Regions from separate parts of the Halomonas koreensis genome, predicted to be linked through region 3. Evidence: predicted binding sites of a transcription regulator. Region 3 holds the regulator's gene; each other region holds the start of a gene.

Region 1 (7,629 bases), on a different contig from region 3:
CCGGCGCTCCCCGAGGCGCCGCTGTACGCCCATCCCCACGCCTTCCTGGACGAGTCCCGCGCCGAGCGGCTGGCCCGGGTGCGGGCGGCCATGGCCGAGCATGACGCCGACTGGCACCCGATCTCGACCCTCGACGACATCGCCTGGCTGACCCAGCTGCGCGGCGACGACGTCGAGTTCAACCCGGTGTTCCTGGCCCACCTGCTGGTCGGCCGCGAGTCGGCCACCCTGTTCGTCGCCCCGGGCAAGCTCGACGACGCCCTGGCCACGGCCCTGGCCGAGGACGGCATCGCGGTGGCGGACTACGCCGACTGGCACCGCCGGCTGGGCGAGCTGCCGGCCGAGGCGCGGGTGCTGCTCGACCCGGCCAAGCTGACCCTGGGCACCCGCCGGGCGCTGCCCGAGGGCGTGACCCTGGTGGAGGCCAGCCAGCCCAGCACCCTGGCCAAGGGCTGCAAGAGCGACGCCGACCTGGCCCACGTGCGCGAGGCCATGGAGGAGGACGGCGCCGCCCTGTGCGAATTCTTCGCCTGGCTCGAGGCGGCGCTCGAGCGCGGCGAGGCGGTCACCGAGCTGACCGTGGACGAGCGGCTCACCGCCGCCCGGGCGCGGCGCCCCGGCTTCGTCAGCCGCAGCTTCGGCACCATCGCCGCCTTCAACGCCAACGGCGCCCTGCCCCACTACCACGCCACCCCGGAGGCCCACGCCCGCATCGCCGGCGACGGCCTGCTGCTGATCGACTCCGGCGGCCAGTACCACGGCGGCACCACCGACATCACCCGGGTGGTGCCGGTGGGCGAGATCTCCGACGCCCAGCGCGAGGACTACACCCGGGTGCTCAAGGGCACCATCGCCCTGTCCCGGGCGCACTTCCCGCGCGGCATTCCCTCGCCGCACCTGGACGCCATCGCCCGGGCGCCGCTGTGGGCCAGCGGCCGCGACTACGGCCACGGCACCGGCCACGGCGTGGGCTACTTCCTCAACGTCCACGAGGGACCCCAGGTGATCGCCTGGTCCGCACCGGCGGCGCCGCACACCGCCATGCAGCCGGGCATGATCACCTCCATCGAGCCCGGCGTGTATCGCCCCGGGAAGTGGGGCATCCGGATCGAGAACCTGGCCGCCAACCGCCCGGCGGCAGAGAGCGAGTTCGGCGACTTCCTGCGCTTCGAGACGCTGACCCTGTGTCCCATCGACACCCGGCCGATCGACGTCTCGCTGCTCGACGCCGCCGAGGCCGACTGGCTCGACGCCTACCACGCCGAGGTTCGCGAACGCCTCGCCCCCAAGCTGGAGGGCGAGGCCCTGGCCTGGCTGGAGGCCCGCACCCGGCCGCTCGAGCGCGGCTGACCGGACCGCCCGCACCGCGGACGAGCCCGGAAAGTGCGAGGGGCGCCGGCCAGGCCGGCGCCCCTCGTTTATGGGCGAGCCACCCGGATGCCTGGCGACGCCAGGCGCCCGCCGGCAGGTGTCTCGGGGCTTGGGTGGCCCCGCGCCGTGTAGGAGCGCAGCTTCGCTGCGCGAAAGGCGCCGCAGGCGCCCGGCTTGGGCCCGGAGGTCGAAAAAGCCCAATCGCGCAACAAGTTGCGCTCCTACCACCCCGACGCCGCCCGGCGCCCGGCAGGTTCTCGGGGCTTGGGTGGCCCCGCGCCGTGTAGGAGCGCAGCTTCGCTGCGCGAAAGGCGCCGCAGGCGCCCGATCCTTGTTGCCCCCCATCGCGCAACAAGTTGCGCTCCTACCACCCCGACGCCGCCCGGCGCCCGGCAGGTTCTCGGGGCTTGGGTGGCCCCGCGCCGTGTAGGAGCGCAGCTCCGCTGCGCGAAAGGCGCCGCAGGCGCCCGGCTTGGGCCCGGAGGTCGAAAAAACCCATCGCGCAACAAGTTGCGCTCCTACCCCCCCTTGCCGACCCCAGAGGGGGCACCTCGCCCTTAATCCTCCGCCATCTCCGGCAGCAGCGTCTTGAGCTTTCGGGTCAGGGTGTTGCGCCCCCAGCCCAGCAGCTCGGCGGCCTCGCCCTTGCGCCCGCCGGTGTGCTTGAGCGCGGTCTCGATGAGGATGCGCTCGAAGTCCGGCACCGCCTCCTCCAGCAGGTGGGTATGGCCGGCGGCGAGCGCCCGGTCGGCCCAGTCGCGGAAGGCGGCCCGCCAGTCGCCGGTGGCGCCACCCGGGTCGCCGTCGCGCAGCTCCGGCGGCAGGTCCTCCACCAGGATCTCGCGGCCCGAGGCCATCACCGTCAGCCAGCGGCAGGTGTTCTCCAGCTGGCGCACGTTGCCCGGCCAGGCCAGGCGGGTCAGGTGGGCCTCGGCCTCGGGTGTCAGCACCTTGACGTCGGTGGACAGCTCCTTGGCGGCCTCGGCCAGGAAGTGCAGGGCCAGGCGCGGGATGTCCTCGCGCCGGTCGGCGAGCTTCGGCAGGTGGATGCGGATGACGTTGAGGCGGTGGAAGAGGTCCTCGCGGAAGCGCCCGTCGTCGACCAGGTCCTCCAGGTCCTGGTGGGTGGCGGCGATGATGCGCACGTCCACCTTCACCGGGGTGTGGCCGCCGACCCGATAGAACTCGCCGTCGGCCAGCACCCGCAGCAACCGGGTCTGGGTCTCGGCGGGCATGTCGCCGATCTCGTCGAGGAACAGGGTGCCGCCGTCGGCCTGCTCGAAGCGGCCCTGCCGGCTGGCGGTGGCGCCGGTGAAGGCGCCCTTCTCGTGGCCGAACAGCTCCGACTCGATCAGGTCCCGGGGGATCGCCGCCATGTTCAGGGCGATGAAGGGCTTGCCGGCCCGCGGGCTGTGCTGGTGCAGCGCCTGGGCGACGCGCTCCTTGCCGGTGCCGGACTCGCCGTTGATCAGCACCGTGATGTGCGACTGGGCCAGCCGGCCGATGGCCCGGAACACCTCCTGCATGGCCGGGGCCTCGCCGATGATCTCGGTGTCCAGACCCTCGGGAGCGCGGATCGGGCGCTGCCGCTCCCGGGCATGGGCCACGGCGCGGCGCACCAGGGCCAGGGCCTCGTCCACGTCGAAGGGCTTGGGCAGGTACTCGAAGGCGCCGCCCTGGTAGGAGGCCACGGCGCTGTCCAGGTCCGAGTGGGCGGTCATCACGATCACCGGCAGGTCCGGGTGCGCCTCGCGCACCCTGGCCATCAGGTCCAGGCCGTCGATGCCCGGCATGCGGATATCGGTGACCAGCACGTCCGGCGGCTCCGCCAGGAGGCGCTCCAGCACCCGGTCGGCGCGCTCCACGCACTCGACCGCCAAGTCGGGCTGGGCCAGGGCGCGCTCCAGCACCCAGCGAATGGCGCGGTCGTCGTCGACGACCATGACGCGTGCGGCTTCAGTCATGGGATGCCTCCAGCGGTATCAGCAGTCGGAATTCGGTATGGCCGGGCTCGGAATCGCACTCGATCAGTCCCTGATGCTGGTGCAGGATCGACTGGGCGATGGAGAGCCCCAGGCCGCTGCCCTCGGCGCGGCCCGAGACCATGGGGTAGAAGAGCGTCTCCTGGAGCGCCTCGGGGATGCCGGGGCCGTTGTCGACGATGCTCACCTCGCAGACCAGGCGGTGGCGCTCGGCGCCCAGGGTGAACTGGCGCCGGGCCCGGGTGCGCAGCGCCAGGGCGGGGGCCGGGGTCTGCGCCTCGGTCATCGCCTCCACGGCGTTGCGGGCCACGTTGAGGATCGCCTGGATCATCTGCGACTCGTCGCCCGTCAGGTCGGGCAGGCTGGGATCGTAGTCGCGGCGGATGGCCACCTCGGGGTGCTCCACGGCGATCAGCGAGCGCACTCGCTCCAGCACCCGGTGGATGTTGAGCGCTTCGCGATGCTGCATGCGGTTGGGGCCGAGCATGGCGTCCACCAGGTCACGCAGCCGGTCGACCTCCTCGACGATGATCCGGGTGAACTCGGCGAGCTGCGGGTCGTCCAGGTCGCGTTCCAGCAGCTGGGCGGCCCCGCGGATCCCGCCCAGGGGGTTCTTGACCTCGTGGGCCAGCCCCCGGGCCAACACCTTGATGGTCTCCTGCCGCGTCTGCAGGGCCTCCTCCCGGGAGATGCGCAGCAGCCGGTCGCGGGGCTCCATCTCCAGCAGCAGTTCGTCCGGGGCCAGGGGGGTGACGGTGTAGTCCACGGTCAGCGGCTCGCCGGTGGGCCGCATCAGGCGCGCCTCGCGCTGGGTGAAGGGATGGAATTCGTCCCGGGCCTTGGCCAGCACCTCGCCGATCTCCTCCTCGCCGCCGACCAGCCCCGGCAGGGCCAACCCGGTGACCCGGGCGCGGCTCAGCGCCAGCAGCGCCTCCGCCGCGGGATTCATCCAGCGCAGGCGAAGCTCGCCATCCAGCAGCAGCACGGCGGTGGTGAGGTGTTCCATCAGGCGTTGATACATGCAGGCATTCCCGGCAGCGAAGTGGCGACTGGCCCCGGAGTACGCTGCAAGAAGCGCGCCATCATGGAGCGGGCGGCGAGCCGGCGCCATGACGGCGATATCCGGGGGCACTGTGCACCATTTTAGTGCACCAACCTGGTGCACGCACTGCGGGAAGGCGTCGGCCGGCGTCGCGGTGGATCAGTCGGCCTCCGGCGGCGGCCGCTCGCCGCGCAGGCGTTCGGCGCGCCGGAAGGCGCTGCCCTGCTTCACCCGCTCGGCATGGTCGAAGGCATCGAAGCGGCCGTCGCCACGCCCCGGCGGCGGGGCACAAGGCCGCGGGGAGCCGTCCGCACAGGGCGGCGGATGCGGCCGGCCCGGGGGCAGCTAATTGCCCGGGTTGTTGGGATTGCGGGGCAGGTTGACGCTGGCGCGCTGCACGTAGAGGGTCACCGGCGTGCTGCGATGGCGCACGGCGCCGCTGGCGTCGAGCAGCTCGGCCTCGAGCACGTGCTCGCCGCGGTTCAGGTTGGAGAGCATGAAGGCGTCGGTGTGCATGGCCGACTGGCTGACCCGGCCGTCCAGCAGCAGGCGCACCCGATGATCCTCGCGCAGCGCCGGGCGAATGCCCAGGCGCACCTGGACATTGCCCGCGGCGCCGGTGGGCAGGGTCGTCTCGTGCTCGGGGGAGGCGATCGCGAAACGGTCGTAGGGCATGAAGGGCTGGCCGGGCCCGGCATCGTCACGGGGGCGGCTCGCCTGCCCCTGGCCGCGAACCGGCAGTCCCTCGACCTGCGGCGCCTGGGCCGGCACCACGGTGAGCGGCGCCAGATTCACCTCCTCGCCGCCCGCCCCGGGATCGTCGGTGAAGATGACGTTGCCCTGGGCATCGGTGCTGCGATAGATGGTCTCGGCACCGGCCGAGAGGCTGAGCGTCAGGCCCAGAGTCAGTAACACGACTGCCGTTTTCATGCGTCTCTCCCAGGATCGTCGACGTCCGCACGCCCGCAGGGCGCCATCATGCTTTCAGCCTAGGCGCTGCCCGAACACTCGGCGAGTGACGCAAGAGCCGGGCGGCGCCGAGGCCGAAGGCTCGTCCGAGTCTAGTCCAGCCCGGGCCCGCCACGGAATGCCCCTGCGCGCCCCCGGCGGATGCGGATAGGATAGCCATCGGACACCACGAGGCGAGGAGCATTCCGCATGGACGCATGGCAGACGGTCGCGACCCTGACCCTGATGGCCGGCATGGCGATGCCGCTGGGCGGCTGGATCGCCCTGGAGGAGCGTATCGGCCCTCGCTGGCTGGAGACCGAGCTGCGCCACGGCATCATCGCCTTCGGCGGCGGCGCCCTGCTCTCGGCGGTGGCCCTGGTGCTGGTGCCGGACAGCCTCGGCGACCTGGCCATGGCCCCGGCGCTGGGCTGGTTCCTGGCCGGCGGGCTGGCCTTCATGGGGCTGGATATCCTGCTCCACCGCAGCGGCACCTCGGCCAGCCAGCTCGCCGCCATGCTCGCCGACTTCGTGCCCGAGGCCCTGGCGCTGGGCGCGGCCTTCGCCTACGGCGGCCATGGCGGCCCCCTGCTGGCCCTGCTGATGGCGCTGCAGAACCTGCCCGAGGGCTTCAACGCCTACCGGGAGCTCCACGGCACCACCGACTACTCGAACCGCCGCCTGCTCGGGCTGTTCTTCGCCATGGCCTGGCTGGGGCCGCTGGCCGGCCTCGGCGGCTACTGGTGGCTGGCCGACTACCCGGCGGCGGTGGCGGCGATCATGCTGTTCGCGGCCGGCGGCATCCTCTATTCGGTATTCCAGGACCTGGCGCCCCAGGCCCGGCTCGAGCGCCACTGGGGCCCGCCGCTCGGCGCGGTGCTGGGCTTCGCGCTGGGCATCGGCGGGCATTTGCTGCTCCACTGACCAGCGTCAGGGCAGGGTGCGACGGGTTGCGTAGGAGCGCAGCTTGCTGCGCGAAAGGCGCCGCAGGCGCCCCAGACATCCGCCTCCTCGGTGGTGCCCCGCTCTGCCGCCGCTGACGCGGCGGATCGCGCTGCGGAGCAGCGCTCCTACGAACCTCAACGGTGTCACGCTACATTGCGAAGAGCGCCGAACCGGGTCATGGCGGATGCGCTAACGCTTAGCCTCCCCACCCGCCGCCGGGTTGGCCGGCCGTTTCCCGGTGAAATGCGAGGCATCACGAAAAAGGCACGCCCGAAGGCGTGCCTTTGATGTGCCGGAGGGCGGCGCCGGGGCGCCGCGGCCTCAGCAGCTGTAGTACATGTCGAACTCGACCGGATGGGTGGTCATGCGCAGGCGCTCGACGTCTTCCTGGAGCAGCTCGATGTAGGCATCGATCATCTCGTCGGTGAAGACGCCGCCCTCGGTCAGGAAGGCGCGGTCGGCGTCCAGCGCCGCCAGGGCCTGGTCCAGGCTCTCGGCGACGGTCGGGATGGACTTGCCCTCTTCCGGCGGCAGGTCGTAGAGGTTCTTGTCCATGGCATCGCCGGGATGGATCTTGTTCTTGATGCCGTCGATGCCGGCCATCAGCATCGCCGCGAAGCACAGGTAGGGGTTGGCGGTCGGGTCCGGGAAGCGGGCCTCGACGCGCTTGCCCTTGGGGCTCGCGGTGTAGGGGATGCGGATGGAGGCGGAACGGTTGCGGGCGCTGTAGGCCAGCATCACAGGCGCCTCGAAGCCCGGCACCAGTCGCTTGTAGGAGTTGGTGGAGGCGTTGGTGAAGGCGTTCAGGGCCCGGGCGTGCTTGATGATGCCGCCGATGTAGTAGAGGGCCATCTCGGAGAGGCCCGCGTACTCGTCGCCGGCGAACTGGTTGCTGCCGTCCTTCCAGAAGGACTGGTGCACGTGCATGCCGCTGCCGTTGTCGCCGACCAGCGGCTTGGGCATGAAGGTGGCGGTCTTGCCGTAGGCGTGAGCCACGTTGTGGATCACGTACTTCATCTCCTGCACCTCGTCGGCCTTCTTGACCAGGGTGTTGAACTTCACCCCGATCTCGTTCTGGCCGGCGTTGGACACCTCGTGGTGATGCACCTCGACGCTCTGGCCGATGGCCTCCAGGGTGTTGCACATGGCGCTGCGGATGTCATGGAAGCTGTCCACCGGGGGCACCGGGAAGTAGCCGCCCTTGACCCGCGGACGGTGGCCCAGGTTGCCGCCCTCGACCTGGCGGTCGGTGGCCCAGGCGCCCTCCTCGGAGGTGATCTTGTACATCGCGCCTTCGATGTCGGCCTTCCAGTGCACCTCGTCGAAGATGAAGAACTCGGG
Region 2 (7,629 bases), on a different contig from region 3:
CCGGAGATCAGCCCGCCGCCGCCGATGGGGCAGAGCACCGCCGTCGCCTCGGGAGCCTGGTCGAGCAGCTCCAGGCCGACGCTGCCCTGGCCGGCGATGATGCGCTCGTCGTCGTAGGGATGCACCAGGGTGAGCCCGCGCTCCTCCACCAGGCGGTGCATCAGTTCCCAGGCGGCGTTGATGTCGCCGTGGAGGATCACCTCGGCGCCCAGGGCGCGGCAGCCCGCCACCTTGTAGGCGCTGGCATCCTCGGGCATGACGATGGTCACCGGCACTCCGTCCCGGCCGGCCGCCCACGCCAGCGCCAGGGCATGGTTGCCGGCGGAGACGGCGCCCAGGCCCCCGGCCAGCTCCTCGGCGGAGGCGGTGAGCAGCCAGTTCAGCGCGCCCCGGGCCTTGAAGGAGCCGGTGCGCTGCAGGGATTCCAGCTTCAGCCAGACCCGTCGGCCGAGGCGGTCGCTCAGGGCATGGTCCGGCACCAGCGGGGTGATCGGCAATCGCTCGTGCAGCCGGTTGCCGACCGCTTGCAGGGTGGCGTGATCGAGCATGGCACCTCCCGGGTCGCGTCAGTCGGATGGGGGCTCGGCGCCCCCGGGAAACAGCGCCGCGCGGAAGTAGTCGCCGATGCGCTCCCGGGTCCGGGCATACCAGGCCTCGTCCTTGGTCACCGCCCGCTCGGCATTGAGCGGGTGGGTGGGGATGTGCAGGCGCATGTCGAGGCCGGTGTCCGCGTGGGTGGTGACCCGGCGCGCCGCGCTGTGCCGCGAGGGCCCGTAGGGAATATAGCGGGTCAGCGCCGCCTGGCGTTCGGTGGCGGTGGCGAAGCGGATGAAGGCGCGGGCCGCCTCGGGGTGGGGGGCGTGGCGGGGGATGGCCCAGGTCTCGTGCTCCTGGACCTGGCCGTCCCAGAGGATGGCGATGGGAGCGTCGCGGTTGACCATGGCGTCGAAGAAGCGGCCGTTGTAGCCGGAAGCCATCACCACCTCGCCCTCGGCCAGCAGCTCCGGCGGGGTGCTGCCGGTCTCCCACCAGCGCAGGTCCTCGAGCCCGGCCAGGCGCTCCAGGGCCAGCGACAGGCCGCGGCGGGTGCTGAGCAGGCGGTAGAGCTCCTGGCGGGGTACGCCGTAGGAGAGCAGCGCCCACTCCAGGTTCACCGACGGCGTGCGCTGCAGCGCCCGGGGCCCGGGGAAGCGCCGCTGGTCGAAGAGGTCGCCGATCCGGGTCGGTCGCCGGCCGGGGAAGGCATCGGTGCGATAGGCCACCACGGTGGCGAACACCGAGTGGGTGAGGCTGCAGGGGCCGAAGGCCTCGTCGATGAAGTCCTCCTCGGCCGGGGTGCCGTCCGGGGCCGGGGCGGCGATGTCGGCCGGGAGCGGCTCGAGCAGGCCCTCGTCGCAGGCCGCCATGGCCTGGCTGCGGGTCATGTCCATGACGTCCCAGGGCACTTCCCGCTCGGCCACGGCGGCGCGCAGGGCCGAGAGCCCGCCGTCGTAGCGCGCGACCCGCACGGGGATGCCGGTGGCCTCGGTGAAGGGCGCGAAGAGGGCCCGCATCTGGGCGCGCTCGTAGGCGCCGCCCCAGCTCAGCACCGTCAGCGGGTCCCCCGCCGGCTCGGGTTGCGCCGCGCCAGGCCCCGCCGCGCCGAGGGCCAGGCCCAGCGCCAGGACCAGCCGGCCCAGTCCTCGCTTACCCCGTGCCATGTTCCTCCCGCCTGAGCTCGTCGCTGTAGCGCAGGAAGGCCTGGGCGATGGTGGCCTCGAACACCACGCCCAGGAAGACGTCGTCCTCGTCCACCACGGCGATGGCCTCGCCTGTGACCTCCTGCAGATGGCGCATGGCCTCCCACACCGAGGCGTTGGGCCCCAGCACCGGGCGCGGCGTGCGCGGGCAGTCGGACACCGGGTGGTCGCCCTGGCCCTCCTCGCGCAGCACCTCCAGGTCAGCCAGGGTCACGCTGGCCCGGTAGCGGCCATCGGCGTCCACCACGTAGGCCTCGCCGTGGCCCGCCTGGCCCAGGGTGATCACGGCCTCCTCCACCGGGGTCTCGGGGCGCAGGGTCACGCCCTCCCGGCTCATCAGGTCCGCCAGCCGGGCGTCCTCGAGCACCGCCCGACCGCGGCCCGAGGAAAGGTCCAGTCCCCGGCCGGCGAGCTGGATGTCGAACAGCGAGCGACCGAACAGCTGCGCGGCGATGGGGCTCGCCAGGGTGACGCTGGCCAGGGCGGCGGTGGTCAGGGCGTAGCTGCCGGTGAGCTCGAAGACGATCAGCAGGCTGGTCAGGGGCGCGCCGATCACCGGGGCGGTGACCGCCACCATGCCGCAGATGGCGTAGAAGACGAAGGTGTCCTGGGCGCCGCTGAGGTGAGCCACCAGGGTGCCGCACAGGGCGCCGAACAGGGTGCCGATCACCAGCGCCGGGCTGAACACCCCGCCGCCGAAGCCCATCCCCAGGCACAGCGCCGTGGCGGCGAGCTTGAGTGCCAGCACCACCACCAGTTCCACGCTGCCGAAGGCCCCGGCGATGGTGGCGAAGCGCAGGGTCTCCTGGCCCATGCCCAGGATGTCGGGCACCCAGAGGGCGACCACGCCGAGCAGTGCCCCGGCGATCGCCGGTCGCCAGGGGGCGGCCACCGGCAGGCGCCTGGCCAGCCGGCCCACGCCCAGGATGGCGCGCATGTAGGCCCCCGCGACCAGGGCGCCCAGCCCGCCGATGGCCAGGAAGGCGGCGAACTCCCAGGGCCGGGGCAGGGCGGGGTCGGCCACGTGGAAGAGCGCGCCCCGGGCCAGGACGTTGGTGGCGATCACGTGGCCCACCAGGGCGGCGGCGGCCACCGGAGCGAAGGCGCGCAGGGCGTAGTGGCGCAGCACCACCTCGTGGGCGAAGACGATGCCGGCCAGGGGGGCGTTGAAGGCGGTGGCGATGGCCGCGGCGACGCCGCAGGCGATGGTGATGTTGTCCTCGGAGCGGCCCAGGCGCAGCAGCCGGGCCCCCGCCGAGCCCAGGCTCGCGCCCATGTGCACCAGGGGGCCGTACTGGCCCACCGAGGCGCCGGCGCCCAGCGACACCAGGCCCGAGAGCGCCGAGAGCGCCCCGGCCTTGGGCGGCAGGCGGCCGCGCCGGGTCTGCACGGCGGCGATGACGTCGGCGGGGGTATGGGGGCGGCGCTCGGGGATGGCGCGGTGCAGCTGGCCCACCACCAGGCCGCCGGCGACCGGCACCAGCACCGTGGCCACGGCCAGCCACTCGGGGTGGGCGAACATCATGCGCCCCCGGGGCGAGACCAGCAGCAGGTCGTTGAGCCACAGCACGGCCGCCACGAAGCCCACGGCGGCCAGCGCCGCCAGGCCACCGGTTATGCCGCCAAGCGCCACTAGTCCCAGAAAACGCAGCACGCCCCGTGCCCCGCGGCCCTCGACTTTCCCTGTATCCGGCTTGGTCATGTAACAAGGTGTAGGCGTTGGGCGACGGCTGGTCCACCTCGGCGGCTACACTGAACGGGATACGATGGTGACGATGGAGATGAACGATGAGCCACGCCTATCGCGGCGGCTGCTTCTGTGGCGCCGTCCAGGTCGAAGTCGAGGGCAAGCCGGAGGCCATGGGCTATTGCCACTGTGAATCCTGCCGGCATTGGTCGGCCGGCCCGGTGAATGCCTTCACCCTCTGGAAGCCCGACGCGGTACGGATCACCCGGGGGCAAGAGGAGTTGGAGAGCTACCAGAAGACATCCGCCAGCCGGCGCCGCTGGTGTCGGCGCTGCGGCGGTCACGTGCTGACCGAGCACCCGGGTATGGGGCTGGTCGACGTCTATGCGGCGCTGCTGCCCGACCTGACCTTCGAGCCCGCGCTGCATGTGCATTACCAGGAATCGGTGCTGCGCATTCCCGACGGCCTGCCCAAGATGAAGGACGTTCCGGCGGAGCTTGGCGGTTCGGGAGAGACGTTGGAGGAGTGAGGAGCGGGGTGAAAGGGACAAGGGGCGAGGGAAAGGGAACAGGGGAGGAGAATGGTGTAAGCAGAACGGGGTGAGGGGAAAGGCGTCAGGTGTAGAGTGCGGGGCCCGATGGGGCCCCGCGCCGTATTGGCTCGATGCGCTTCAATCCATCGAGGTGGCGCCGATGCGGTGGATGCTGAGGTCGGCGCCGTTGAACTCCTCCTCCTCGCCGAGGCGCAGGCCGGCGACCCGGGCCACCAGGCCATAGACCACCAGGCCGCCGATCACCGCGATCGCCACGCCGGCCAGCGAGCCGATCAGCTGGGACGCCAGACTGACGCCGCCCAGGCCGCCCAGGCCCTGCTGGCCGAAGATCCCCGCGGCGATGCCGCCCCAGACGCCGCACACCCCGTGCAGGGGCCAGACGCCCAGCACGTCGTCGAGGCGCTCGACGCGCTCCTGGGCCCACTCGAAGAGCACCACGAAGATTGCGCCGGCCACGCCGCCGGTGATCAGCGCCCCGACGGGGTGCATCAGGTCCGAGCCGGCGCACACGGCCACCAGGCCGGCCAGCGGCCCGTTGTGGATGAAGCCCGGATCCTGCTTGCCCAGCACCATGGCCACCAGGATGCCGCCGACCATGGCCATCAGGCTGTTCACCGCCACCAGGCCGCTGATGGCCTCCAGGGTCTGGGCGGACATGACGTTGAAGCCGAACCAGCCGATGGTCAGGATCCAGGCGCCCAGCGACAGGAAGGGGATGTTGGAGGGCGCGAAGGCCACGACCCGGCCGTTGCGGTAGCGGCCCTGGCGGGCGCCCAGCAGCAGCAGGGCCACCAGTGCCACCCAGCCGCCGAAGGCATGCACCACCACCGAGCCGGCGAAGTCGTGGAAGCCGGCGCCGAAGGTCGCGGCCAGCCAGGCCTGCAGGCCGTAGTTGCCGTTCCAGACGATGCCCTCGAAGAAGGGGTAGACCAGGCCGACGATGGCGCCGGCGGCGATCAGCATGGGGTAGAAGCGGGCGCGCTCGGCGATGCCGCCGGAGACGATCGCCGGGATGGCCGCGGCGAAGGTCATCAGGAAGAAGAACTTGACCAGGGCGTAGCCCCGGTCGGCGGTCAGCGCCTCGGCCCCCTGCAGGAAGTGGGTGTCGTAGGCGATGAAGTAGCCGACGAAGAAGTAGACCACGGCGGAGACGCCGAAGTCGGTCATGATCTTGACCAGGGCATTCACCTGGTTCTTGTGGCGCACCGTGCCCACCTCGAGGAAGGCGAAGCCGGCGTGCATGGCCAGCACCATGATGGCGCCGAGCAGCAGGAAGAGGGTGTTGGCGCCCTGAGTCAGGGACGCGACGGCACTCGGAATATCCACGGAACAGGTTCTCCTGAGGCAAGGGGATGACAGCGCATCAGGAAGAAGCAAGAGGCGTTCCAACTTGGCGCACTAGCCCGCACAAGCGGGCCTTGCGAGCACCGTCATGGGGCGAGGCGCCGTGCGGCGGGCTCGCGTGCACCGATGTGGTGCCGATCGGCGGCGGGATGCACGTTCGAGGTGAACGGGCTAGAGCGTCTGCCAGGGGGAGGCGGCCGGGGCGCCCAGCACCTCGTCGACGATATCCAGCGCCCGCGCCAGGACCTCGCGACTCTCCGGCGGGCCCAGGCAAAGCCGCAACGCCTGGGGCGCCGGCTCGCTGCCCACGCAGAAGGGCTCGGGGGTGGTGACCTGGACGCCGCGCCGGGCGAGCCGCGCCTGGACCTCGCTGCCCCGGCGGCCCGCGGGCAGGGGCAGCCAGACCAGCGACGACCCCTCGGCGCTGTGGGGCTCATGGGGCGCCAGTCGCGCCAGGGCCATCGTCCGCCGGGCGGCCAGTTCCTCCAGCTGCCAGGCGAGCAGCTCGCGGCTGGCCGGGTCCTCCATCCAGCGACAGGCCGCCTCCACCATCAGCGGCGGCACCATCCAGCTCTGCGAGCGCAACGCCGAGCCCAGGCGCTCCAGCCAGCGCGGCGGCACCGTGAGGCTGCCGATGCGCAGCCCGCCGGCCAGCACCTTGGAGGTGCTGAAGATGTGAAGGGTGCGTTCCGGGGCCAGCTCGACTAGCGGCGTCCCGCGGCGCTCGACCGGCAGGTACTGCACCGCGTCCTCCACCAGCCAGATGTCGTGAGCCCGAGCCAGCGCCACCAGGCGCGCCCGGCGCGCCTCGGAGAGCCGCGCCCCGGTGGGGTTGTTCAGGTCCGGGGTGAGGTAGAGCAGCCGGGGCGGCTGGCGGGCGCATAACCGGGCCAGGGCCTCGACGTCCATGCCGTCGGCGTCCATGGGCACCGCCGCCAGGCGCAGGTGGGCGTGCTGGGCGGCGCAGATGAAGCCGGGGTAGGTGAGGGCGTCGCCGGCGACCAGTTCCCCGGGCTGGGTGAGGGTGCGCAGCGCCAGGTGGATGCCGTGCTGGCCGCCCTGGGTGATCAGCAGCCGTTCGGGATCGTCGGGCAGCCCCAGCGTGCCCTGCCAGGCGGCGATGCGCGCGCGCTGGGTGGGAGTGCCGCCCTCCGGCTGGTAGTCGGTGGCGGCCTGGATGGCCTCGGGGTCGGCGGCGATCCCGTGCAGCGCCTGCTGCAGGCCCCGGGCGCGCAGCGGGTGGGGCGGCGGCAGGCTCATGCCCAGGTCGAGGACGCCGTCCTCCCGGGGCGGGGCGGCGCGGAAGGTGGCGGTGTCCTCCGCGGCGGGGCGGCGCACGAAGGTGCCGCTGCCCACCCGGGACTCGACCCAGCCCTGTCGCTGGGCCTCGGTGTAGGCCCGGGTGACGGTGCCCACGGTGACGCCCAGGCGATCGGCGAGGCGGCGCTGGGGCGGCAGCTTCTCCCCCGGGGCCAGCTCGCCCCGGGCGACGGCCTCGCCCAGGGCCTCGGCGATGCGGCGGTAGCGCGGGCCGCCCTCGGCGAGCTCGGGTGTCCAGATTGTCATGGTGACAATAAAACCTTTGACGCCATATTCGGGCCCATTATGCTCAGAATTGTCGCGAAAAAGAAGTCAATTCAACAAAATTGTAGGGATACAATTCAATGGACACCCTGGCCACCCTGGGACCCGCGTCCCTGTTCATGATCTCCATGACCATCACCCCCGGCCCCAACAACGTGATGCTTACCGCCTCCGGGGCCAACTACGGCTTCCGCCGGACCCTGCCGCACCTGCTGGGCATCATGGGCGGCTGCTTCTTGCTGTTCGCCGCCGTGGCCCTGGGGCTGGGCCTGGTCTTCGAGCGCTTCCCGCTGGTGCAGACCCTGCTGCGCATCATCGGCAGCGGCTACCTGCTGTACCTGGCCTGGCGCATCGCCACCGCGCCCCCGCCGGCGCTGGACGGGGCCGACGGGCGGCCGCTGAGCTTCTGGCAGGCCGCGGCCTTCCAGTTCGCCAATCCCAAGGCCTGGGTGATGGGGCTGACGCTGATGGCGAGCTTCCTGCCCGAGGGCGGCAACACCCTGGTCAATGCGCTGCTGCTGGCCGCCTTCGCCGAGCTGGTGGCGCTGCCCTGCATCTCGCTGTGGGCGGGCTTCGGCACGGCCATCGGCCGCTGGATCAAGGGGCCCCGCGCCTGGCGGGTGTTCAACGGCACCATGGGCGCGCTCACCGCGGCTTGCGTAATCTTCATCCTGGGCTGAGTCCCGCCTGCGCCGGGAGCGGCTATGCTGAGGCTGTCGCC
Region 3 (7,629 bases):
AGGCGTGGTCCCGGCGCAGCTGCTCGCGGTCCATCTCGTCGAACACCGCCTGGATGCCCTCGAGGTCCTCGCGACGCATCAGCTTGCCGACGTACTGCATGTGTCGGCGGCGGGCCTCCCGGGCGCGGATGCGGTCGGTCTCGGCGATGGCCGCCAGGAGCTCGTCGGACAGCGGAAAGCGGGCGCGCTCGGCGGGCTTCATGGCGATCAGGCGTTCGCCGAGCGCCTGGAGGGCGTGCATCTCGCGCTTGAGCTGGGACTTGCTGGGCCGCTCGTCGGCCGGAGAGAGATCTTCCTGGGTCATGCCGCGTTCATCCGTCGTGGAGAAAGGCCCAGTATACCAGCCCGCCGCGGCGGGCTGACCATTGCCACATGCTTGAGGATCGGCCCCCGGGCCGATCGACTGAGGAGTCGAGACGATGACACAGGCTTTCGATGCCGCCGCCCAGCAGTCGCTGCTGGAAACCCGTGCCGAGGCGGCGCTGGCGCTGGCCCGCCGGCTCGGCGCCGATGCCTGCGAGGTGGGCGCCAGCGTCGACCAGGGGGTGGGCGTCAACGTCCGCGAGGGCGAGGTGGAGACCGTCGAGCTGTCCCGGGACCAGGGCATCGCGGTGACCGTCTACGTGGGCAGCCGCAAGGGCAGCGCGTCTTCCACGGACGCCGCCGAGGCCTCGATCAAGGACGTGGTCGAGAAGGCCCTGGCCATCGCCCGCCACACCGGCGAGGATCCGGCGGCGGGGCTCGCCCCCGCCGAGCTGATGGCCCGGGAGCTGCCCGACCTGGACGTCCACCATCCCTGGGCGCTGTCCACCGAGGAGGCGATCGACATCGCGCTGGCCTGCGAGGCCGCCGGGCGCGGCATGGCGGGCATCAAGAGCTCCGACGGCGCCGGCTTGTCCAGCGGCGAGGGCGTGCGGGTCTACGCCAACAGCCACGGCTTCCTGGGCAGCCAGCGCGGCAGCCGCCATTCGCTGTCCTGCCTGCTGATCGCCGAGGACGAGCACGGCATGCAGCGCGACTACGACTACACCAGCGCCCGTGACCCGCGCGACCTGCTGGCCCCCGAGGTCGTCGGCGAGAGCGCCGCCCGGCGCACCCTGCGCCGGCTGGGGGCGACCCGGCCGGCCACCGGGCGGATGCCGGTGCTCTTCGACCCGAGCCTGGCCGCGGGGCTGGTCGGCCACCTGCTGGGGGCCATCGCCGGCGGCGCCCTCTATCGCCAGTCGTCCTTCCTGTGCGACCGGCTGGGCGAGACGCTCTTCCCCGAGTGGTTCTCGCTGCAGGAGAAGCCCCAACTGAGGGGCGGCATGGCCAGCAGTCCCTTCGACAACGACGGCGTGGCGACCCGCGACAACGTCTTCATCGACCAGGGGCGCCTGGCCAGCTACCTGCTCTCCGCCTACAGCGCCCGGCGGCTGGGCATGGAGACCACCGGCAACGCCGGCGGCGCCCGCAACCTGCGCCTTGACGCGCCGCTGGAGCGCCAGGAGGCGCTGCTTTCGCGGATGGATCGCGGCGTGCTGGTCACCGAGCTGATGGGGCAGGGCGTCAACGGCGTCACCGGCGACTACTCCCGGGGCGCGGCGGGCTTCTGGGTGGAGGACGGCCGCATCCAGCACCCGGTGGAGGAGTTCACCATCGCCGGCAACCTGGAGGCCATGTTCAAGGGCCTGGCGGGCGTCGGCGACGACACCGACACCCGCGGCAGCATCCACACCGGCAGCTGGCTGATCGACGAGATGACGGTCGCGGGCGGCTGACCCCTTCGGGCAGCTGTAAGCTATAAGCCGTAAGCGGTAAGAAAAAGCGTTGCCACCACAGGCTGGTGGCAACGTCCTGCCTCACGCCTCACGCCTCACGCCTCACGCCTCACGCCTCACGCCTCACGCCTCACGCCTCACGCCTCACGCCTCGCACTTCGCACCTCGCCCCTGTCAGGCCTCCTCGTCGAACCGCGCCTCGAAGAGTGCCTCCAGGGCGTCCAGCACGTCCTCGCCGTCCTCGCCGTCGGCCTCCAGGGTCAGCTCGGTGCCGCAGGGGGCGGCCAGCATCAGCAGCGACATGATGTTGGCCGCGTCGGCCTGCTGCTCCCCGTGATGGACGGTGACCCGGGCGGCATAGGGCTGGCAGCACTGCACCAGGCGGGTGGCGGCGCGGGCGTGCAGGCCGCGCTTGTTGGTCAGGGTGAGGGTTCGGCGGGGCACGGGGTCAGGCATCCTCGTCGTCGGTCGGCGGCGCGGGCAGGGTGAGGTGAACGCCGAGCTCCCGGTGGCGCAGCCGGACGCCGGCCCGGGTCTCGGCCAGGCGGCGCGCCAGGCGCTCGGCCAGGTAGGTGGAGCGGTGCTGGCCGCCGGTGCAGCCGATGGCCACGGTCAGGTAGCTGCGCTGGCTGGCCCGATAGCGGGGCAGCCAGCGCTCGATCCAGGCCAGGATGTCGCCGGCCATCTCGTCGACCACCGGATAGGCTTCCAGGAAGGCGATCACGCTGGCATCGAGGCCGGTGGCATCGCGCAGGCGCGGATCCCAGTAGGGGTTGGGCAGGCAGCGGGCGTCGAAGACGATGTCGGCGTCCAGGGGCACGCCGCGCTTGAAGCCGAAGGATTCCACCGTCAGCGTCAGCCCCTCCGGGCGGTGACCGGCGACCTGGTCGGTGATGCGGCCGCGCAGGTCGTGCACCGAGAGCCGGGAGGTATCGATCAGCAGGTCGGCCAGGTCGCGGATCCCGGCCAGGGCGTCCTCCTCGCAGTCGATCGCCTCGGCCAGGGTCATCTCGCTGTCGCGGGTCAGCGGATGCCGGCGTCGGGTGGCGGAGTAGCGCTCGAGCAGGATGCGGGCGTCGGTGGTCAGGTAGATCACCTGGCAGTGGATCTGGCGCGCGCGGACCTCGTCGAGCAGGTCGGGGAAGCGCTCCAGGGCGTGCGGCAGGTTGCGGGCGTCGATGCTCACCGCGATGGCGCTGCGCAGCGACTGGCCGCCGCTGAGCTCGTCCACCAGGGGGCCGAGGAGCATGGCCGGGAGGTTGTCGATGGCGTAGAAGCCCAGGTCCTCCAGCGCCTGCAGGGCGATCGACTTGCCGGAGCCGGAGCGTCCGCTGATGATGACGAGCTGCATGACGGGGGTCTCCTGGTCGAGCGGCCGGATCAGTCGCGGCTGTCGCTGGGGGCCTGGCGTCGTATGGCCTCGATGAGGCAGTCGTGAAGCTCGCGTTGGCTGCCGGCGCGGCGCAGGGCGCTGCGGGTCTCGGCGTCGTTCATCACCCCGGCGACCTGGCCGAGCAGGGCGAGATGGGCGTCATCGGCCTGTTCGGGCACCAGCAGCACGAACACCAGGTCCACGGGCTCGCCGTCGACGGCGTCGAAGTCGACCGGCTCGGCGAGCTTGAGGAAGCCGGCGATGGGCGCCTTGCAGTGGGGGTTGCGGGAGTGCGGAATGGCGACCCCGTGCCCGATGCCGGTGCTGCCCAGGCGCTCGCGCCCGATCAGCCGGCTGAAGACCTCCTGGCTGTCGAGGCTCGGGGTGTTCTGGGCGATGAAGGTGCTGAAGAACTCCAGCACCCGTTTCTTGCTTCCCCCGGGCACGCCGAAGAGGATGCGCTCGGGGGGCAGGATGGCTTCCAGTGACATGGGTCAGCGGACGCTAGCGGCGCCCTGGGCGCGTGCCTGGGCCTTTTCCTTGTGCTTGACCAGCTGGCGGTCGAGCTTGTCGGCAAGGGCGTCGATGGCGGCGTACATGTCGCCGTCCATGGCCTCGGCATGGAGGTCGGCACCGGCGGCGTGAAGGGTGCAGGCGGCCTGCTGGCGTTCCTTCTCGACGGAGAGCGTGACCTGGACGGTGGTGATGTTGTCGTAGTGGCGCTCCAGGCGAGCGAGCTTTTCCTGCACGTAGTCACGCAGGGGATCGGTCAGTTCCACGTGGTGGCCGGTGAGGTTGACTTGCATGACACGCTCCTTGCTCCTTGGGTGGTGACTCGATTGTAACCCTTTTTGGTGCCATGCAAACCCCCCGTCCGGCGCCCCGCTCAGGGCCGTTCAACGCAGCCGGGCAACGCCCTCAGCGCAGGCGCTTGCGCTGGCTCGAGGAGGGGATCTGCATCGCCTCCCGATACTTGGCCACGGTGCGCCGGGCGACCTCGATGCCCTCCTCGCCGAGCAGGGCCACCAGGCGGCTGTCGGAGAGCGGCTTGCGGGGCGGCTCGTCCTGGATCAGCTTGCGGATGCGGGCGCGGATCGCGGTGCTGGAGTGGGCATCCTCGCCGCCGCCCACCTGGCTGGAGAAGAAATACTTGAGCTCGAACACGCCGCGCGGGGTGTGGATGAACTTCTGGGTGGTGACCCGCGAGATGGTCGACTCGTGCATCTCCACCGCCTGGGCGACATCGGCCAGGATCAGCGGCTTCATGGCCTCCTCGCCGCGTTCCAGGAAGTCGAGCTGGCGGGTCATGACCTCGCGCCCGACGCGCAGCAGGGTGTCGTTGCGGCTCGACAGGCTCTTGATCAGCCAGCGGGCCTCCTGGAGGTGGTCCTTGAGGAACTGGTTGTCCTGGCTCTTGTCGGCGCGCTTGATCAGTGCCGCGTAGTCGGGCTGGATGCGCAGCCGCGGCATGGCCTCGGGGTTGAGCTCCACCTGCCAGCCCCGGGCGGTGTGGCGCGCGATCAGGTCGGGGATCACGTAGTCGCTGTCGCCGCTCGAGAAGGCGCTGCCCGGGCGCGGGTCCAGGCCGCGGATCAGGGCGATCACCCGATCGAGGGTGGCGTCGTCGAGCCCCAGGCGGCGCTTGAGCAGGCGCCGGTCGTCGCCGGCCAGGGCCTCGAGGAACTGGCGCACCAGGCGGCGCGCCTGGGGCAGCAGGGGGGTATCGTCGGGCAGGGCGGCGAGCTGCAGCAGCAGGCACTCGCGCAGGTCCCGGGCCAGCACGCCGGTGGGCTCGAACTGCTGGAGGCGCAGCAGCACGCCCTCGACCTCGCGGTGGGTCAGGCCGTCGAGGCCCTGGGCGCGCAGGCCGTCGCGGAGCTCGTCCAGGGACTGGTCCAGGTAGCCGTCGGCGTTGACGGCATCGATCAGGCTCTCGGCGATGCGCGTCTCGCGCTCCTCCAGGCCGCTCATCGCCAGCTGCCAGGCCAGGTGGCCCTGCAGGCTCTGGCCGGCGGCCTGGCGTTCGAAGTCGGGCCCCTCGCCGCTGCCGCCGGCGTCCTGGAAGGTGTCCGACCAGTCGCTGTCCACGCTGAGCTCCGCGGGGATCTCGTCGGCCCAGTCGTCGTCGGCGGCCTCGCCGACCGCCTGCTCGCCGAAGTCCTCCTCGAGCTCCAGCATGGGGTTGGCCTCCAGGGCCTGCTGGATCTCCTGGCGCAGGTCGAGGGTGGAGAGCTGCAGCAGGCCGATCGCCTGCTGCAGCTGCGGCGTCATGGTCAACTGGGTGCCGACGCGCAGTTGCAGGGATGCCTTCATGGCCATGGGGGGCTCCACTCTCCAGGCGAAGAAGCCCCCACCCTAGTCCCGGCGGCGGCGCGGCGCAAGTCCTGGCCAAGCAATTAGCATGCCACCGGCAAGCGCCATGCCCGTCGCCATTCGTCGACGAAATATCAGTGACTTGCGAAGAAAAATCGAGTCAGAGCCGGAAGTCCTGACCCAGGTAGACGTCGCGCACCTTCTGGTTGGCGAGGATCGCCTCGGCGTCGCCCTCGGCGATGATCTGGCCGTCGCCGACGATGTAGGCGCCGTCGCAGATATCCAGGGTCTCGCGCACGTTATGATCGGTGATCAGTACGCCGATGTGGCGATCCCGGAGCTGGCGAATGATGCCCTTGATCTCGCCCACCGAGATGGGATCGACCCCCGCGAAGGGCTCGTCGAGCAGGATGAAGTCAGGTTCGGTGGCCAGGGCCCGGGCGATCTCGACCCGGCGTCGCTCGCCGCCCGACAGGCTCATGCCCGGATTGTCGCGGATATGGGTGACGTGGAAATCCTCCAGCAGCTGCTCGAGGCGCGCCCGGCGGCCGGCGCGATCCAGGTCGCCCCGGGTCTCCAGGATGGCCATGATGTTGTCGGCCACCGAGAGCTTGCGGAAGATCGAGGCCTCCTGGGGCAGGTAGCCGATCCCGGCCCGGGCGCGCTCGTGCATGGCCGCTCCCGAGAGGTCGCGATCGTCGATGGCGACGCGGCCGGCGTCGGCGCGCACCAGGCCGACGATCATGTAGAAGGAGGTGGTCTTGCCGGCGCCGTTGGGGCCGAGCAGGCCGACGATGCGGCCCTGGCGGATCTCCAGGCTGATGTCGTGGACCACCCGGCGGCGCTTGTAGCTCTTGGCGAGGTGCTGGGCGCTGAGGGTCTTCATGGGGCGTCCTGCTGCTCGGGCTCCAGGGTCATGCGCACCCGCTGGCGCTCGTCGACGCCCTCGGCGTCGGCGCGGGCCTGGACGACCCGGCGGTCGAGGAAGTATTCCAGGTAGCCGCCGTCGAAGGTGTCGCCGCCCTGGTGCAGTTCGGCGCGGTCGATCAGCTCGATGCGTCGCTCGGCCACGTGGTAGACGACGGTGCGGCCCCAGGCGCGCACCGTCGGCTGGTCGGGGGCGGGCTGCTGCTCCAGGTAGGCGCGCTCGCCGGTGGCGGTGGCGCGGGTCAGTCGGCCGGCGTCGTTGCGCTGGATCTCGACCCGGGCCCCGGTCAGCAGCAGGCTGCCCTGGCGGATCCGCACGTCGCCGCGGTAGACGGCGGTGCCTGCGCGGTCGTCCAGGTCTAGGCGGTCGGCCTCCACCTGGATCGGGGCGCTGGCGTCGCCTTCCAGGGCCAGGGCCGAGGGGGCGGCCAGCATCAGGGCGGCCAGCATCAGGGCCAGCAGCGGGGCGAGGGGCGGTCGCGTCATGACTCGGGGTCCTCCTGGGGTTGCGGCGGGTGGTGGCCGCGCACATTGTCGGTCAGCCGGGCGCGGTTGTCATCGAGCCAGGCGTCGAAGCGCTCGCCGCGCATGCGCTGGGGCGGCTGGCTGAGCCGCGCCGGGGTGTCGCTCCAGGCATGGCCGGCCTCGGCGTCGTAGTGGAGGCGTTCGGTCTCGAGCCGCCAGCGCTCCCGGGGGGCGACGAGCCGCGCCTGGCCCTCGAGCAGCAGGGGGGCGCCGCCGGCGCCGAGGCGGCCGCGCCGGGCCGAGGCCAGCCACAGGCGGCCGGCGTCGTCGCGCAGCCGGGCGTCCGGCTCGACCAGCCGCGTGACGTCGTCGACCGGGGTGTGGGTGAGGCGCGGCGTGGTCAGGCGCTGGTGGGCGTGGCCGGTGGCGTCGAAGCGGGTCAGCCGAGCGTCCTCCAGGTAGTAGTCGGGCTCGCCGCGCTGACCCTGGGGCACCGGGCCCGGCGCCGAGGCGTCCCGGCGGTCGAGGGTCGCCAGGCCGCCGCCCAGGACGAGCAGCAGCAGCAGCAGCCAGGTGCGGAAGCCGGGGCGGGGCAGGCGCATGGCTCAGGCCCGGCCGTGGAGGTAGGTGTCCAGCACGGCGTCCCAGTGGCCCTGGGCCTGGAGCAGGGCGTCGCAGATCTCGCGGGCCGCGCCGAAGCCGCCCTCGCGCTCGGTCACCCAGTCCGCCTGCCGACGGATGTAGTCGGGGGCGCCGGGCACGCTGATGCCCACGCCGGCCTGGCGGATGGCC

Evidence for each region. The regulator sigma-54, encoded in region 3, starts transcription at its own class of promoters, with help from an activator protein. The targets are predictions, from matches to a motif close to TGGCACNNNNNTTGCTNT.
Region 1: a site for sigma-54 is predicted at 4,418-4,435, ahead of glnL (nitrogen regulation protein NR(II)). Genes of this name have one in related genera too.
Region 2: a site for sigma-54 is predicted at 5,351-5,368, ahead of QC818_RS05505 (ammonium transporter). Genes of this name have one in related genera too.

The regions. Positions count from the first base shown of each region.
Region 1 is NZ_JARWAK010000019.1:48,651-56,279, forward strand. Features, by position in the region: gene QC818_RS16900 (aminopeptidase P family protein) at 1-1,350, shown strand, start outside; gene glnG (nitrogen regulation protein NR(I)) at 1,929-3,335, opposite strand; gene glnL (nitrogen regulation protein NR(II)) at 3,328-4,374, opposite strand; gene QC818_RS16915 (DUF4124 domain-containing protein) at 4,741-5,325, opposite strand; gene QC818_RS16920 (ZIP family metal transporter) at 5,554-6,267, shown strand; gene glnA (glutamate--ammonia ligase) at 6,610-7,629, opposite strand, start outside.
Region 2 is NZ_JARWAK010000003.1:238,659-246,287, reverse strand. Features, by position in the region: gene QC818_RS05525 (threonine ammonia-lyase) at 1-548, opposite strand, end outside; gene QC818_RS05520 (extracellular solute-binding protein) at 567-1,700, opposite strand; gene QC818_RS05515 (chloride channel protein) at 1,687-3,393, opposite strand; gene QC818_RS05510 (GFA family protein) at 3,528-3,956, shown strand; gene QC818_RS05505 (ammonium transporter) at 4,098-5,306, opposite strand; gene QC818_RS05500 (aminotransferase-like domain-containing protein) at 5,496-6,890, opposite strand; gene QC818_RS05495 (LysE family translocator) at 6,989-7,588, shown strand.
Region 3 is NZ_JARWAK010000018.1:45,435-53,063, reverse strand. Features, by position in the region: gene yjgA (ribosome biogenesis factor YjgA) at 1-304, opposite strand, end outside; gene pmbA (metalloprotease PmbA) at 420-1,760, shown strand; gene QC818_RS16600 (HPr family phosphocarrier protein) at 1,935-2,204, opposite strand; gene rapZ (RNase adapter RapZ) at 2,209-3,111, opposite strand; gene QC818_RS16590 (PTS sugar transporter subunit IIA) at 3,141-3,623, opposite strand; gene hpf (ribosome hibernation-promoting factor, HPF/YfiA family) at 3,627-3,938, opposite strand; gene QC818_RS16580 (RNA polymerase factor sigma-54) at 4,051-5,451, opposite strand; gene lptB (LPS export ABC transporter ATP-binding protein) at 5,606-6,331, opposite strand; gene lptA (lipopolysaccharide transport periplasmic protein LptA) at 6,328-6,858, opposite strand; gene lptC (LPS export ABC transporter periplasmic protein LptC) at 6,855-7,439, opposite strand; gene QC818_RS16560 (KdsC family phosphatase) at 7,443-7,629, opposite strand, start outside.